Regions from separate parts of the Streptomyces sp. GSL17-111 genome, predicted to be linked through region 1. Evidence: riboswitches for the same ligand, from Rfam matches in the RefSeq annotation. Region 1 holds a riboswitch; each other region holds the start of a gene.

Region 1 (3,910 bases):
GGCCACCACCATCTCCACCGGGGCCATGAAGCCCAAGGCGGCGGTGACCATGTCGGCGATCCTCAATCTCGTCGGAGCGTTTCTCTCCATCGAGGTCGCCACCACCATCTCGAAGGGCATCATCGACGAGACGGCCGGCATCCAGCCCGAAGTGATCTTCGCGGGCCTGGTCGGCGCCATCCTGTGGAACCTGCTCACCTGGCTGGGCGGCATCCCCTCCAGTTCCTCCATGGCACTCATCGGCGGTCTGATCGGTGCGACGGTCGCGTCCGTCGGGATCGGCGCGGTCGACGGTGACGCCGTCCTGAGCAAGATCCTCATCCCCGCGTTCATCGCCCCGGTCGTCGCCGGCCTCGCCGCCTTCCTGGCGACCAGGCTGACCTACCGGGCGGCGCGCAACGCGGACCCGGAGAAGACCTCGCGCGGCTACCGCACCGGCCAGATCACCTCGGCCGCCCTCGTCTCGCTGGCACACGGCACGAACGACGCGCAGAAGACCATGGGCGTCATGACGCTCGCCCTGATCTCCGGCGGCGTCATCGCCGGGGACGCCGACCCGCCGCTGTGGGTCATCGCCTCGGCCGGTATCGCGATCGCCCTCGGCACCTACCTGGGCGGCTGGCGCATCATCCGCACCATGGGCCGCGGCCTCACCGACATCCACCCGCCGCAGGGCTTCGCCGCGCAGACGAGCTCGGCCGTCACCATCCTGGCCTCCTCGCACCTCGGCTTCTCCCTGTCCACCACGCAGGTCTGCTCCGGTTCGGTGATGGGCTCGGGCTACGGCCGCAAGGGCGGCGTGGTGCGCTGGAACACGGCGTACCGCATGTTCGCGGCCTGGGGCCTGACGATCCCGGCGGCCGGTCTGGTCGCCGCGCTGGCGGCGCTGCTGGCCGTCCAGGGCGACTGGGGCGTCACCGTGGTGGCCGTCCTCTTCGTGGCCGCCTCCGGCGCGATCTGGGCCGCCTCCCGCCGCGCCGTCGTCGACCACACCAACGTCAACGACGACGAGCCCGGCCCGTCCGCCGAGCCGGCCGGCCAGGGCGCGGGCGACGCCGGGGACTCCGGCGTGATGTCCGCCGCCGTCCAGGCCGTCAGCCCGCCGCCGGTCGGCGCGCAGCGCGGCGACTCCCAGCCGGACGACGACCCGAACGCGGCCGAGCGCCGCACCCCGAGCGCCGTCTGACGGCGCACCCCCAGCGCCGTCTCACGGCGACGGAACTGGCTCCCCGCACCACGACCCCCCAAGGACAAGCCTGATGGACATCGACTGGGCAGCACTCGGCCAGGTCTTCGGCGTCAGCCTGGTGGCGACGGTCGCCCTCGTGGGCGTCTTCACCCTCGGCATCGTCGGCGGCTCGGCGCGCAAGGCGGACGGCAGCACCGGTGCGCTGGCCCGCGTGGGCTCCTACGCCGCCTACGCGGTCTGCGCCGGCGCCGTGGCGCTGGGCATCTACACCATCGCGGCGTAGCCGCCGACAGCCCGCACACGTCGGGCCCTCGCGAGCGCGCACGCAGCACGGCGGAGGGGCACGGATCAGGTCCGTGCCCCTCCGCCGTGTGTCTGCTCACACTCTCCCGACGCAGGTCAGCGCCGAGTTGACGCCTTCTGCGGGCCGTGGTGGACTTCGCGTTGCCAAACGGCGGCAGGGGAGGAAGCCGGTGCGAATCCGGCGCGGTCCCGCCACTGTCACCGGGGAGCACTCCCCCACCCGAGGTCACGGCCGCGCGCGGTTGGAAGGCCGGGGGACGTGTCGATCCGGGAGCCAGGAGACTCTCGTCGCCGGACACGTCGAGCCAGGGCGCGGACCCTGAGTGAGGACACATCGCATGCCCGGCACCGCCATGCCTCCAGACCGCTGCGCCCCGCCCACCGAGCAGGTGCCGACGGCGAGCTGACGACGCCATGGGCCGCACCTCTGCCGGGGTCCTCCTCGGCTTCCTCGGCGACGCCCTCCTCGCCGATCCGCGCCGCGCGCACCCCGTGGCCGCCTTCGGGCGCGCGGCGGGACGCGCCGAACGCCTGCTGTGGCGCGACCACCGCGCCGCCGGGGCCGCGCACACCGCCCTGTGCGCCGGGTCTGTCGTCCTCGCCGCCGCCGCACTCTGCCGTGCGCCGGACCGGCTGCCCGCCCGGCACGCGAACCCGGCGGCCGTCGCGCTGAGCGCCGCGGTCACCTGGAGCGTGCTGGGCGGTACCTCGCTCGCCCGGGAGGCGCGGGCCGTCGCCGCCGCGCTGGAGGCCGGTGACGTCGAGGCGGCACGCGCCCGGCTGCCGCACCTGTGCGGCCGCGACCCGCAGGCGCTGGACGCGGACGGCATCGCCCGCGCGGTCGTGGAGTCCGTCGCCGAGAACACCTCCGACGCCGTCGTCGGTGCCCTCGTGTGGGGCGCGCTGGCCGGTGTTCCGGGCCTGGCGGGCTTCCGGGCCGTCAACACGCTGGACGCGATGGTGGGTCACCGCTCGCCCCGCTACCGCCGGTTCGGCTGGGCGGCGGCGCGGCTGGACGATGTCGCCGGGTGGCCCGGCGCGCGGCTGACGGCGGCGCTGGCCGTCGCGCTGGGACCCGACCCCGTCGGGGCGCGGGCGGCCTGGCGGGCCGACGCGCACCGGCATCCCTCCCCCAACGCCGGGCCGGTGGAGGCGGCGTTCGCCGGGGCGCTCGGTGTCCGGCTGGGCGGCACGCTGGCCTACGGCGGCCGGGTCGAGCACCGTCCCGTCCTGGGCGGCGCCTCGGGCCGGGAGGTGACGGTGGCGGACGTGGAGCGGGCCGTGCGGCTCTCCCGCCACGTCGGACTGGCGGCGCTGGCCGTGACCGTCGCCGGACGCACGCTGGGCCGCGCGGCGGTGCGGGCGGGTCGTCCGGTGGGAGCGGGACGTCCGGGGCGGCGTGACAGGAGGAACCATGGCGGACGGTGACGCGGGCGGAGCGCTGCTCGTCGCGGGGACGACGTCGGACGCGGGCAAGAGCGTGGTGACGGCGGGCATCTGCCGCTGGCTGGCCCGGCGCGGGCTGAAGGTCGCGCCCTTCAAGGCGCAGAACATGTCGCTCAACTCCTTCGTGACGCGGGAGGGCGCCGAGATCGGACGGGCGCAGGCCATGCAGGCCGCCGCCGCCCGCGTCGAGCCGAGCGCGCTGATGAACCCGGTGCTGCTGAAGCCCGGCGGCGACCGCACGAGCCAGGTCGTCCTGCTGGGTCGGCCGGTCGGGGAGCTGAGCGCGCGCGGCTACCAAGGGGGCCGCTCCGAGCGGCTGCTGGGGACGGTGACGGAGTGCCTGGCCGAACTGCGCCGCACCCATGACGCGGTCATCTGCGAGGGCGCGGGCAGCCCGGCCGAGATCAACCTGCGCCGCACGGACATCGTCAACATGGCGCTGGCGCGGGCCGCCCGGATGCCCGTCGTCGTGGTCGGCGACATCGACCGGGGCGGCGTGTTCGCGTCCTTCTTCGGGACGACGGCGCTGCTGTCCCGCGCGGACCAGGCCCTGGTGTCGGGCTACCTCGTCAACAAGTTCCGGGGGGACGTCTCCCTGCTGGAGCCGGGCCTGGACATGCTGCGGCGGCTCACCGGACGCCCCACCCTGGGCGTCCTCCCCCACCGGCACGGCCTGGGCATCGACGAGGAGGACGGGCTGCGCGTCTCCCTGCGCGGGACCGTGCGGGAGGCGTCCTCCGCTCCCCCGCACGGCGCGGAGGTGCTGCGGGTGACGGTGCTGCCGGTGCCGCTCATGTCGAACTTCACCGACATCGACGCCCTGGCCGCCGAACCCGGCGTCGTCGTGCGCTTCGGCGACCGGCCCGAGGAACTGGCCGACGCCGACCTCGTCGTCGTCCCCGGCACGCGCGGCACCGTCGGCGCGCTGCGCTGGCTGCGGCGGCGCGGGCTGGCCGAGGTGCTGGCCCGCCG
Region 2 (3,910 bases), 590 kb from region 1:
GTCGGCAGCGCGGGAGGCCGCCTCCAGGGCGTGGTCGTGCAGGGCGGGATCGTCCGTCCGGGTGCCCAGATGGTCCAGGGCCAGCCCCACTCCGGCGAGGCCGCCGTCGAGGTCGTGGCCGAGGCGCTGCCACCGCTCGGCCAGGGTGCGCTCGACGAGTTCGGCGGCACGGGCGCGGTGGCCGAGCCGGTCCAGGACGAGGGCGACGCCGAGCAGCCCGTCGTAGAGGCCGAGCGGGGTGCGGCGCGGTGGCGCCGCGGTGTGGGCGAGGAGCCACTCCTCGCCCTGCGGGTAGCGCGGCGCGCCGGTCTCGGCGAGCGCGTACAGGACGCCGGCCGCTCCGTGGGCGAGACCGAGCCCCCGGCCCTCCCCGAACTGGGCGACGTCGCCGGGGAACAGGCGGTCGTCGCGCTCGGGCGTCGCGGAGGCGAGGATGGCGCGGACCATGGAGTCGCGGCTGTGCGGCCAGTCGCCGGGGTGGACGCCGGGCGCACGGTCGCCGTCCACCCGGTCGGTGGACCGGGCGGCCGTCGCGAGGCGCCCGCCCGGCGCGGCGCGTTCCGGCGCGGGGCGTTCCGGCGCGGGGCGCACGGACCCGTCCCCCGGGGGGACGCTCCGTGCGCCGCCCTCGATCTCGGCCACCGCCTCGTCCAGGAACGACCGGGGCACGTCGGGGAACTGCTCGGTGACGACGTCCGCCAGGTGGGCCGCCATGCCGCGGTCCACGGCCAGCAGCGTCGTCACGGGCAGGAAGAGAGCCAGGCGCAGGCAGGCCAGGGCGTAGGTGTCGATCGCGAAGCCGCGGCGGTCGGCGGGGGCCAGGAAGCCGGGGTGCGCGACGGCCTGCCGCGGGTCGTCCTCGACGGGAGCGGCCGCCTCGAAGTCGAGCAGCGAGATGGACTTCTCGTCGGGCGCGACCATGATGTTGAACATGTGCAGGTCGTTGAAGACGATGCCGCGTGCGTGCACGGCGGCGACGGCGTCGGTGACGGCCCGGTGGACCGTCAGGGCCCACTGGGTGTAGTCGGCGACGGCGCGGGGCTCGGGGTTCTCGGTCAGCAGGGGGTGACGCTGGGCGAAGAAGGCGTTGAGCGTCTGGCCGGGCAGGTGGTCCATCACCAGGAAGCGGTGGCCCTCCAGGGTGAACCAGTCCCGTACGCCGGGGGCCACGCCGCTGCCCGCGAGCCGCTCCAGGGCCGCCTTCTCGCGCTCCAGCCGGCGCACGGCGTCGGCGCCGTCGGCGGCCAGACCGGCGTGCGGGCGTCCCTCCTTGAGCACGACCTCCTCGCCGGTGCGGGTGTCCTTCCCGGCGTAGACCCCGCCGCCGTTGGAGAAGTGCAGGGCCCGCTCGATGCGGTAGGGCAGGTCGGCGACGGTCGCGGAGTTGCGGGCGTCCAGGTGCGGTTGGAGGCAGGCGGGGAGAGTGACCCACTCCGGGACGGTGAACACCGGGTCCCTGCGGTCGGGCACGAGGGTGCCCTCGGCGTTCTCCAGCGCGGGGACCAGCGTCCCGTGCTCGTCCAGGCAGTGCCGTGGGGCGAACGCGCCGTACCGCACGTAGAGGGGGCCCTCGTGCCAGCGCAGGTCGGTGAGGATGTAGGGGCCCGGCTCCCCGGAGAGCTCCGCGTCCAGCTCGGTGAGCACGGTCCGCAGCTGCTCCTCGTCCACCGGGTAGACGGTCACCGCCTTGCCGCTGTGGCCGCGATCGGCGTACTTGGCGTTGCGCAGGTGCAGCAGGTGCAGGTCGGGGACGAACTTGAAGGCGACGCCGCGCGGGACGCAGTAGTCCCAGACGCGTTCGACGACGGTGCCGGCGTTCCCCAGCGTGGCCGAGACGTGCACCTTCCACCCCTGCGCGGGGAACTCACCCTGTTCCGGGCGCAGTTCCAGCCAGTCGCCGCTGCGGGCGGACAGCCAGCCCTCGGGGACCGGGCGGCGGGCGGCGGCGAGCGTCGCGTCCCGGCCACCCGCCGCGGTGGAGAGACGGTCGGGGGTCTCGTAGAAGTGCGGGTCGGCCAAGCAGTAGGCCTCGTACCGGCTGTCCATCGTCCCCCTTCGGTTCCGGGTCGGTGCACGGGGGGGGGTCGGCCCCTCGTTCCGGCTCGGCACAGACGTTTCCATGCCGGTGCGTGACCGAACAGTCACGGCTGTCATGAGACCGGTATGACAAACGCATGGGCTGTTGGGCCCCGGTGGACCAGTCACCGTGCGGCACCAAGAAGAACGCTGCGTGTCCCACCTGCTGAGCGGGTGTGACCGGCGGCACCGCGGCCCGGGCCCGTTGCGCCGTTAGAGTGTCCGGTGCAGTACGCGCCCTGGTCGGGGGAAGCCGGTGGGAATCCGGCGCTGACCCGCAACCGTGAACGGCACCGCAGGACCGCACCGGAAGGAGCGGCTCCGGCGGGCCGCGAGCCGGAAGACCCGCACCACGGCGTACCCCTCCCCCGGGAGGGTCCATGGCTCCCGGCGGAGCGTTCGCAGCGCGCCGCCGGCACCGTCGAGGTCTGCGGATGCCGAGCCCGGAGAGCCGCGCGCCCAGCGTGGCCCGCCCGTGGTGCCGGTGTGCGCGACCGCCACCGAAAGGCACCTGATGCTCCTGCGCCGCTGCGCCACGGCCCTGGCCGCCGCCACCGTCCTGAGCGCGTCGGCGGCCCCCGCCGCCCTGGCCGACGCCTCCCCGTCCCCGTCCGCCGAGGTGACGCTCCCGGCCGGGTTGTACGGCGCCGGGGACCCGCAGTACGACGCGGTGTGGCGGCAGTCGACGGCGCTGCTCGCGCAGGACGCGCTCGGCGTCACCCCGGCCGAGTCGGCCGTGGAGTGGCTGACGGACCAGCAGTGCGACGACGGTTCCTTCACCTCCTACCGCGCGGACCCGCAGGCGCCCTGCGACGCGGAGACACCGCGCGACACCAACGCGACGGCCATGGCCGTGCAGGCCCTGGCGGCGCTGCGCGGAGCGGACGCGGGCGCGGTCGGGGACGCGGTGGCGTGGCTGGAGTCGGTGCGCAACGAGGACGGCGGCTGGGCGTACTACGCGGGCGACCCGGCGTCCGACGCCAACTCCACGGCCGTCGTCGCGGGCGCGCTGAACGCGGCGGGCCGCGACGGCTCGGGCGAGGACTCCCCCGCCGCCGCGCTGAGCGCCTTCCAGCTCGGCTGCGACGCGCCGGACGGGCAGGCCGGCGCCTTCGCCCACGTCCCCGAGGAGAACGGCGACCTGAAGCCGAACGGCCTGGCCACGGCGTCCGCCGCGCTCGGGGCGCAGGGCCTGGGCCTGGCGGCCGAGGCCGCCGGTCAGGACGCCGGGACGCCGACGCTCCCGGAGTGCGACGAGGACGGCCGGTTCCCGGCCGAGCGGTCCGCGCAGGCCGCCGCCGCCTACCTCAGCGCCGAACTGGAGCGCAACGGCGGCTACCTGGAGTTCGCCATGCCGGGCGCCGAACCGCAGCCCGACCACAGCGGGACCGCGCTGGCCGTCATCGCCCTGGCGGCGGGCGGTCACGAGGACGCCGCGCGGGAGCCGCTGAACTGGCTGGCGGACCACCACGGCCAGTGGCAGGGCCTGAACGAGAGCCCGGCGGGCCTCGGTCAGCTGGTGCTGGCGGTCCGGGCCACGGGCGGCGACCCGGAGGCGTTCGGCGGCTCGGACCTGCTCGCCCGGCTGAGCGCCACCGGGCCGGAGCCGCAGCCCTCGAAGGAGCCCAAGGGGTTGGCGTCCGAGAATCGCGACGGCGCGGACGGCGAGGAGGGGAACGGCGCGGCCGTGTGGTGGGTCGTCGGCTCGATCTTCGTCGCGGGCGTCGGCATCGGCCTGCTGGTGAGTCTGCGCAAGCGCGGCACGGGCACGAACGGCTCGGCCGACCGCTCCGCGAACGGGCCGGACGGCTCGTCGGACGGCCCCTCGGACGGC
Region 3 (3,910 bases), 4.3 Mb from region 1:
TGCGCGCCCAGCGTAGGGACCTCCCGTGTGACCCGACAGTGGCGCATCGGCGGTTGGCCGGAAAGAGGGGGTGCGTCACCACGGTGTCCCGGGCGTGAGCGGCCCGGCGCACAGGAAACGGCGCACGTCGTTCCGCTTCCGGTACCGCTGACTGATCGTCCCGGCCACTCTGTCCTGAACACGCCTCTATGACGCTTCGTCACATCGGTCAGACTGGTCGCCCACGAACCAGGCGCACCGTTCTTCCGCGGTGCTCTGAGAAACGGGAGGTCCGCGATGCCGTCCGAGGTGAGACGGGACGAGGTGAGGCCCCAGGAGGCGGGAACCGCCACCCCGGCGGGACGCACGCCCCCTCCCCCCGACCGGGTGGCTCTGCGCGGTGATCTCCGCGCCGCCCTGCCCGACGCCGCCGCTGCGGTGCTCGTGACGGCCGCCGTGTTCGTCTTCCTGTACGTGCGCATGGACTCCGGCACTTCGGACACCGTCGCCGTCATGCCCTTCATGGACGACCCCGGCACCTACTGGATGTACCTGCTCAGCCAGGCGTTCGGCTGGTCCGGGCTCCTGTGGGCCTGGGGCACGGTCATGTTCGGACTCCTGCTCTCCGGCCGCCGGCCGGCCCGCCTGCCGGTCCGCCGGGAGACGCTGGAGCGCTGGCACCGCACGACGAGCCTGACCACGATGGCGCTGATGGCCGCCCACGCGCTGATGTTCGCCGCCGAACTGGTGCGCTACGAGACGTCGCTGGCCTGGGCGGAGCGACTGTGGGCGGGCTTCGCCGACAGCTTCGTGCCCGGATGGTACGACTCCGGGACCGGGCAGATCGCCATTCCGATCGGTCAGGGCGCGCTGTACCTGGCGGTCCCCCTGGGGCTGCTGTTCTACGTACGGCACCGCATCGGGGCGAACACCTGGCGGCGCCTGCACCGGTTCGTGATCGTCGTGTACGTGCTGAGCGTGTGGCACACACTGCTGTACGGGACCAACGTCTGGTACGGGGAGTGGCCGCGCACGGTGCTGTGGCTCCTGCAACTTCCCGTGGCGGCTTTGTTGTTGTACCGACTGCTGCGTCCCGCCCGGCGAGCACAGCGACTCGGCCCGCCGCCCGGGACCGGCGCGAGGGCGCTCGCCCCGACCTGGGCGACCCGGGCCCTGGGCCGCGTCGTGGCCGCCGCCGTGCTCGTCGGGCTGGTCGTCGTGCCGGTGTCCGGGCACGACGGCGGACGGGACCGGCCGGCCGAGCCGTCCGCGACCCTCCCGCACGACCACGCGGCCGACTGACGCGGGCCCCTCGCCGCAGGCGCCGAGGTGCGCCGTTCCGGGCGATGGGATGATGTCGGACGACAAGGCGACGGCGGACGAGGAAGCCGGTGTGAATCCGGCGCGGTCCCGCCACTGTGACCGGCGAGCCGGTCCCGACAGGCCACTGCCCGAAGACGGGTGGGAAGGCCGGGGCAGGCATCGACCCGGGAGCCAGGAGACTCACGCTGCCGCCTCCTCGACGAACCCCCGGGGCGGATCTCCCCGGAGAGAGGGAGGGCGCGGCATGTCCGCACCACCGACGCGAACGACGGCCGCCGCTCCGGGCGGCGGCGCGGCGACCGGACCGCTGCCGTGCCGCGTCGTCGTGTGCCGGGACTGCTGCTGCGGCAGCCCGAAGATCACCGGCGTCGACCACGCGGCCCAGACCGAGCGGCTGCGCGCGGCCGCACCCGTACGCGTCTCCGACTGCCTCGACGTCTGCGACCAGGCCAACGTCGTCGTGGTGCAGCCCTCCGCCGAGGGGCGGGCGGCGGGGGCCCGGCCGGTCTGGCTGGGGCTGGTCAACGACCCGGCCGCGACGGAGGACATCGTCGACTGGATCGGCGACGGCGGCCCCGGCGTCGCGCCGCTGCCGGAGATCCTGGACCTCTACACGTTCACCCCGCCGGGGCGGCGCACCGCGCCGTGAACCGGCGGCACCCGGGCCGTCCCCGCAGGGGGACGGCCCGGATGGCGGTTCAGACCAGGTCGAAGCGGTCGAGGTTCATGACCTTGTCCCAGGCGCTGACGAAGTCGCGCACGAACTTCTCCCGGGCGTCGTCACAGGCGTAGACCTCGGCGAGCGCCCGCAGCTCGGAGTTCGAGCCGAAGACGAGGTCGGCGCGGGTGCCGGTCCAGGTGACCTCCCCGGTGGCGTCGTCACGGGCCTCGAAGGTGCTCGCGTCCTCGGAGGTCGCCTTCCACGTCGTGCCCAGGTCCAGCAGGTTGACGAAGAAGTCGTTCGTGAGGACGCCGGGGGTGGCGGTGAGCACGCCGTGGGCCGAGCCCTGCGCGTTCGCGCCCAGCACGCGCAGGCCGCCGACGAGGACGGTCATCTCGGGGGCGCTCAGGGTGAGGAGGTTCGCGCGGTCGATCAGCAGGTACTCGGCCGGCAGCCGGTTGCCCTTGCCGAGGTAGTTGCGGAAGCCGTCGGCGGTGGGCTCCAGCGCGGCGAAGGACTCGACGTCGGTCTGCTCCTGCGAGGCGTCCACGCGGCCCGGCGTGAAGGGCACCTCCACGGTGACGCCGGCCTCCCGGGCGGCCCGCTCGACGCCCGCGCAGCCCGCGAGCACGATCAGGTCGGCCAGCGAGATCTGCTTGCCCCCGCTCTGCGCGGAGTTGAAGGACTGCCGCACCCCTTCCAGGGTGCTCAGGACGGCCGCCAGCTCGTCGGGGTCGTTGACCTCCCACCCGCTCTGGGGCTCCAGCCGGATCCGGGCGCCGTTGGCGCCGCCGCGCTTGTCGCTGCCCCGGAAGGACGAAGCGGAGGCCCAGGCGGTGGAGACGAGCTGGGACACCGTGAGCCCCGAGGCGAGGACCTGCTCCTTCAACGCCGCGACGTCCCCGGAGTCGATCAGGTCGTGGGTGCGCTCGGGCAGCGGGTCCTGCCACAGGAGGGTCTCGCTCGGGACCTCGGGGCCGAGGTAGCGGACGACCGGGCCCATGTCACGGTGCGTCAGCTTGAACCAGGCGCGGGCGAAGGCGTCGGCGAACGCGTCCGGGTTCTCCAGGAAGCGGCGGGAGATCTGCTCGTAGGCCGGGTCGAAGCGCAGCGCGAGGTCGGTGGTCAGCATGGTGGGCGCGTGGCGCTTGGCAGGGTCGTGGGCGTCGGGGACGGTGTCCGCCCCGGCGCCGTCCTTCGGTCGCCACTGGTGCGCCCCCGCGGGGCTCTTGAACAGCTCCCACTCGTAGCCGAAGAGGATCTCCAGGAAGGTGTTGTCCCAGGCGGTCGGGGTCGGCGTCCAGATGCCCTCCAGCCCGCTGGTGATGGCGTCGGCGCCCTTGCCGGTGCCGTGGGTGCTGCGCCAGCCGAAGCCCTGCTCCTCCATCGAGGCGGCCTCCGGGTCGGGGCCGACGGCGTCCGCCGGGCCCGCGCCGTGGGTCTTGCCGAAGGTGTGACCGCCCGCGATGAGGGCGACCGTCTCCTCGTCGTTCATCGCCATGCGGCGGAACGTCTCCCGAATGTCCCGGGCGGCGGCGAGCGGGTCCGGAGTGCCGTTCGGGCCCTCGGGGTTGACGTAGATGAGGCCCATCTGCACGGCGCCGAGGGGGTTCTCCAGCTCCCGGTCACCGCTGTAGCGCTCGTCGCCGAGCCAGGTGGTCTCGGGGCCCCAGTAGACGTCCTCCTCGGGCTCCCACACGTCCTCCCGGCCGCCGGCGAAGCCGAAGGTCTCGAGGCCCATCGACTCCAGGGCGACGTTGCCGGTGAGGATCATGAGGTCGGCCCAGGAGAGCGCCCGGCCGTACTTCTTCTTGACCGGCCACAGCAGGCGGCGCGCCTTGTCGAGGTTGCCGTTGTCCGGCCAGCTGTTGAGCGGGGCGAAGCGCTGCTGTCCGGCACCGGCGCCGCCTCGGCCGTCACTGATGCGGTAGGTGCCCGCGCTGTGCC
Region 4 (3,910 bases), 3.5 Mb from region 1:
CATGCTCCAGGACACCCTGGGCAACCTCTACAAGCCACTGCGGGACGTGAGCTGGAAGCCGGGCGTGTGGCTGACGAGCGCGATCGTGGTCGGCGGTTGGGGCTACTTCCTGTGGGTGGGTGTCCACGACCCCCTCGGCGGTATCAACCAGCTCTTCCCGCTCTTCGGCATCGCCAACCAGCTCCTCGCCGCCGTCGCCCTGGCGGTGTGCACCACGCTGCTGGTGAAGTCGGGACGGCTGAAGTGGGCGTGGGTGACCGGCGTCCCGCTCGCCTGGGACGTCGCCGTGACGCTCACCGCGAGCTGGCAGAAGATCTTCTCCGGCGACCCCCGGGTCGGCTTCTTCACCCAGCGGAGCATCTACCAGGAGGGCATCGACAACGGTGAGGTGATCGCCCCGGCCAAGGACATGGACGAGATGCACACCATCGTCACCAACTCGACGGTCGACGGCGTCCTGTGCGCACTCTTCGCCCTCCTGATCATCGTCGTCATCGTCGACGCGGGCCGCGTCTGCTGGAAGGCGGTCCACGCGCCGGAGACGGTGAAGCTGCACGAAGCCCCCTACCAGCGCTCCACCGTGGTGGCCCCGGCCGGGCTCTTCGCCACCAAGGAGGAGAAGGCGGAGATGGCGGCGGCAGCGGCCGCCGGGGACGGCGGCGGCCCGGGGACGGAGCGGCCGGTGGGAACGCGCTCGTGAGCCTGTCGGCACGGGTGCGGGCGCTGGCCGCCCGCACCCGGTGGTACTGGCGTGAGGCGACGGGGGAGGCCGCCTACGACCGCTACGTCGCCCACGCGCGCGCCCACGACCCGGACGCCCCGGTGCTCAGCCGCCGCGCCTTCGAACGCCGCCGCACGGACGCCCGCGAGGCCGACCCCCGCGAGGGCTTCCGCTGCTGCTGACCCCCGGCCCGCCGGTGGGCCGCCGTTCCCCCCATGGCGGCGGCCCACCGGCGCCCGCACCGTCCCGCACCGCCCGACCCCGTGCCGATGACCGTGTTCGAAAAGACCCGCACGATGTCCGAGCCGTGCAGGAGACTGGCCCCATGGACGTCACCACGGATCTCACCGTGCGCCCCGCGCGCCCGGAGGAACTGGACGCGATCGGGGAGCTGACCGCCGAGGCCTACCTCGGCGACGGCCTGCTGGACTTCGGCGAGGAGGACCCGTACCTGGCGGAGCTGCGGGACGTCCGGCGTCGCTCCCTCCACGCCGAGGTGCTGGTCGCCGCCGACGAGCGGAACGGCGAGGTGCTGGGCGCCGTCGCCTTCGTCGGCGAGGGCGGCCCGTACGCCGATCTGGCCGGGACCGGCGAGGGCGAGTTCCGGATGCTCGCGGTGCGTCGCGAGGGCCGGGGGCGCGGCGCCGGGGAGGCGCTCGTCCGCGCCTGCGTGGAGCGGGCACGGGAGCGGGGGCTCGCACGGCTGGTGCTCTCCAGCCAGGCGGGCATGGAGCCCGCGCACCGGCTCTACCGGCGCCTCGGCTTCGTCCGCACCCCCGAGCGGGACTGGGAGCCGCTGCCCGGCTTCGGTCCCCTGTGGACGTTCGCGCGGGAGCTGGCGGCGTGAGGCGCTGACGCTCCCCTCCCCCGCCCCCTTCGGTGCGCGACACCGTGGGACACAACATGTAGGGGTGCCGGGAGTTGTCGCCCCTACATGTATGCTCGACCCGCTGTCTTAGCAGGGGAATCCGGTGGGAGTCCGGAGCTGTCCCGCAACGGTGTGCACGGTGCCGCAGGGTGCCGCGCGAGCCCGAGTACCTGCCGACGGCGCAACGATTCGTCCGGGCCTCGTGGAATGGGCCGGGGGACGTTCCGCGGTGTGTTCCGCCCGTAGTGGCGGCCGGTCCGTGTGCGCCTGCCCGCCTCCCGCGCGGCCCCGCACAGCGAGGGAGAGCACACCCCGTGACCATCGCATCCGCGGAACCCGCGTCGGCGGAGTTGTCGCGCACGCTGACGGAGCTGACGGCCGACCTGCCCGCGCTCTCGCCTGCCGCGGTCGCCGAGGCGGCGCTGCGGGGCGCCCGTCGCGCCGCAGGGACGGGCGAACTGCACGCGCTGGCCGTCGAGGCGGCCGCCGGCCTCATCGGTGAGGAGCCGCAGCACTCCCGGCTCGCCGCCCGGCTGCTGACCCTGGCCATCCGCCGGGAGGCGGCCGAGGAGGGCGCGGTGTCCTTCTCGACGTCCGTGGCCGCCGGGCACTCCGCCGGGCTCCTCGCGGACGCCACGGCCGGCTTCGTCCGCGCACACGCCGACGCGCTCGACGCCCTGGTGGATCGGGCCGTGGCCGAGGGCGCCGACGACCGGTTCGAGTACTTCGGGCTGCGGACGGTCCACTCCCGCTACCTGCTGCGCCACCCGGTCAGCCGCCGCGTCGTCGAGACGCCGCAGCACTTCCTGCTGCGGATCGCGTGCGGGCTGGCCCCGGCCGACGGCGGGGAAGCGCTCTCCGAGGTCGCGGAGCTGTACCGGCTGATGAGCTCCCTGGCCTACCTGCCCTCCTCCCCCACCCTCTTCAACTCCGGCACGCGGCACCCGCAGATGTCGTCCTGCTACCTGCTGGACTCGCCCCGGGACGAGCTGGACTCGATCTACGAGCGCTACCACCAGGTCGCACGCCTCTCGAAGCACGCCGGCGGGATCGGGCTGTCGTACACGCGGGTGCGCGCACGGGGGTCGCTGATCCGGGGCACCAACGGGCACTCGGGCGGCATCGTGCCCTTCCTGCGCACGCTGGACTCCTCGGTCGCGGCCGTCAACCAGGGCGGTCGGCGCAAGGGCGCGGCCTGCGTCTACCTGGAGACCTGGCACGCGGACGTCGAGGAGTTCCTCGAACTGCGCGACAACACCGGCGAGGAGGCCCGCCGCACCCACAACCTCAACCTCGCGCACTGGATCCCGGACGCGTTCATGCGCCGCGTGGAGGCCGACGAGGACTGGTCCCTGTTCTCCCCGGTGGACGTGCCGCACCTGCCCGACCTGTGGGGCGAGGAGTTCGACGCCGCGTACCGCGAGGCCGAGGCCGCCGGGCTGGCGGTGCGCACCGTCCCCGCCCGGCAGCTGTACGCCCGGATGATGCGCACGCTGGCGCAGACCGGCAACGGCTGGATGACGTTCAAGGACGCCGCCAACCGGACGGCGAACCAGACCGCGCGGCCCGGCTCCGTCATCCACTCCTCCAACCTCTGCACGGAGATCCTGGAGGTCACCGACGACGGCGAGACGGCGGTGTGCAACCTCGGCTCCGTCAACCTCGCCGCCCACCTGACGGCCGACGGGCGGATGGACTGGGAGCGGCTGGACGCCACCGTCCGCACGGCCGTGACGTTCCTGGACCGCGTCGTCGACGTCAACTTCTACCCCACCGACGAGGCGGCCCGGTCCAACGCCCGCTGGCGTCCGGTCGGACTCGGCCTGATGGGCCTGCAGGACGTGTTCTTCCGGATGCGGCTGCCCTTCGGCTCGCCCGAGGCGCGGGAGCTGTCCACCCGGATCTCCGAACGCGTCATGCTGGCCGCGTACGAGCGCTCCGCCGAACTGGCCGAGCGGCACGGCCCCCTGCCGGCCTGGGAGGACACCCGCGCCGCGCGCGGCGTGCTGCACCCCGACCACTACCCGGACGCCGAGCCCGCCTGGCCCGAGCGGTGGCGGGCGCTGCGCGAGCGCGTCGCCCGCACGGGCCTGCGCAACGCCCTGCTGCTGGCGATCGCGCCGACCGCCACCATCGCCTCCATCGCGGGCGTCTACGAGTGCGCGGAACCGCAGGTGTCCAACCTGTTCAAGCGCGAGACGCTCAGCGGGGAGTTCCTCCAGGTCAACGCCTACCTGGTGGCGGACCTGAAGCGGCTGGGCCTGTGGCACGAGGAGACCCGCCGAGCGCTGCGCGAGGCGAACGGCTCGGTGCGGGAGCTG

What was found. A riboswitch is a leader RNA that binds a small molecule or an ion and turns the genes downstream of it on or off. The one in region 1 is predicted to bind cobalamin.
Region 2: linked by a shared signal. The riboswitch ahead of V6D49_RS20540 (prenyltransferase/squalene oxidase repeat-containing protein) and the one ahead of V6D49_RS23060 (cobalamin biosynthesis protein) in region 1 are both predicted to bind cobalamin.
Region 3: linked by a shared signal. The riboswitch ahead of V6D49_RS03750 ((2Fe-2S) ferredoxin domain-containing protein) and the one ahead of V6D49_RS23060 (cobalamin biosynthesis protein) in region 1 are both predicted to bind cobalamin.
Region 4: linked by a shared signal. The riboswitch ahead of V6D49_RS07245 (ribonucleoside-diphosphate reductase subunit alpha) and the one ahead of V6D49_RS23060 (cobalamin biosynthesis protein) in region 1 are both predicted to bind cobalamin.

What each region holds. Positions count from the first base shown of each region.
Region 1 is NZ_JBAJNS010000001.1:5,186,597-5,190,506, reverse strand. It holds gene V6D49_RS23070 (inorganic phosphate transporter) at 1-1,186, shown strand, start outside; gene V6D49_RS23065 (hypothetical protein) at 1,260-1,472, shown strand; cobalamin riboswitch at 1,654-1,776, shown strand; gene V6D49_RS23060 (cobalamin biosynthesis protein) at 1,907-2,920, shown strand; gene V6D49_RS23055 (cobyric acid synthase) at 2,907-3,910, shown strand, end outside.
Region 2 is NZ_JBAJNS010000001.1:4,598,913-4,602,822, reverse strand. It holds gene lanKC (class III lanthionine synthetase LanKC) at 1-2,046, opposite strand, end outside; cobalamin riboswitch at 2,278-2,443, shown strand; gene V6D49_RS20540 (prenyltransferase/squalene oxidase repeat-containing protein) at 2,591-3,910, shown strand, end outside.
Region 3 is NZ_JBAJNS010000001.1:901,470-905,379, reverse strand. It holds gene V6D49_RS03755 (ferric reductase-like transmembrane domain-containing protein) at 277-1,281, shown strand; cobalamin riboswitch at 1,317-1,504, shown strand; gene V6D49_RS03750 ((2Fe-2S) ferredoxin domain-containing protein) at 1,547-1,951, shown strand; gene katG (catalase/peroxidase HPI) at 2,001-3,910, opposite strand, start outside.
Region 4 is NZ_JBAJNS010000001.1:1,717,188-1,721,097, forward strand. It holds gene V6D49_RS07230 (carbon starvation CstA family protein) at 1-700, shown strand, start outside; gene V6D49_RS07235 (YbdD/YjiX family protein) at 703-903, shown strand; gene V6D49_RS07240 (GNAT family N-acetyltransferase) at 1,047-1,568, shown strand; cobalamin riboswitch at 1,623-1,781, shown strand; gene V6D49_RS07245 (ribonucleoside-diphosphate reductase subunit alpha) at 1,904-3,910, shown strand, end outside.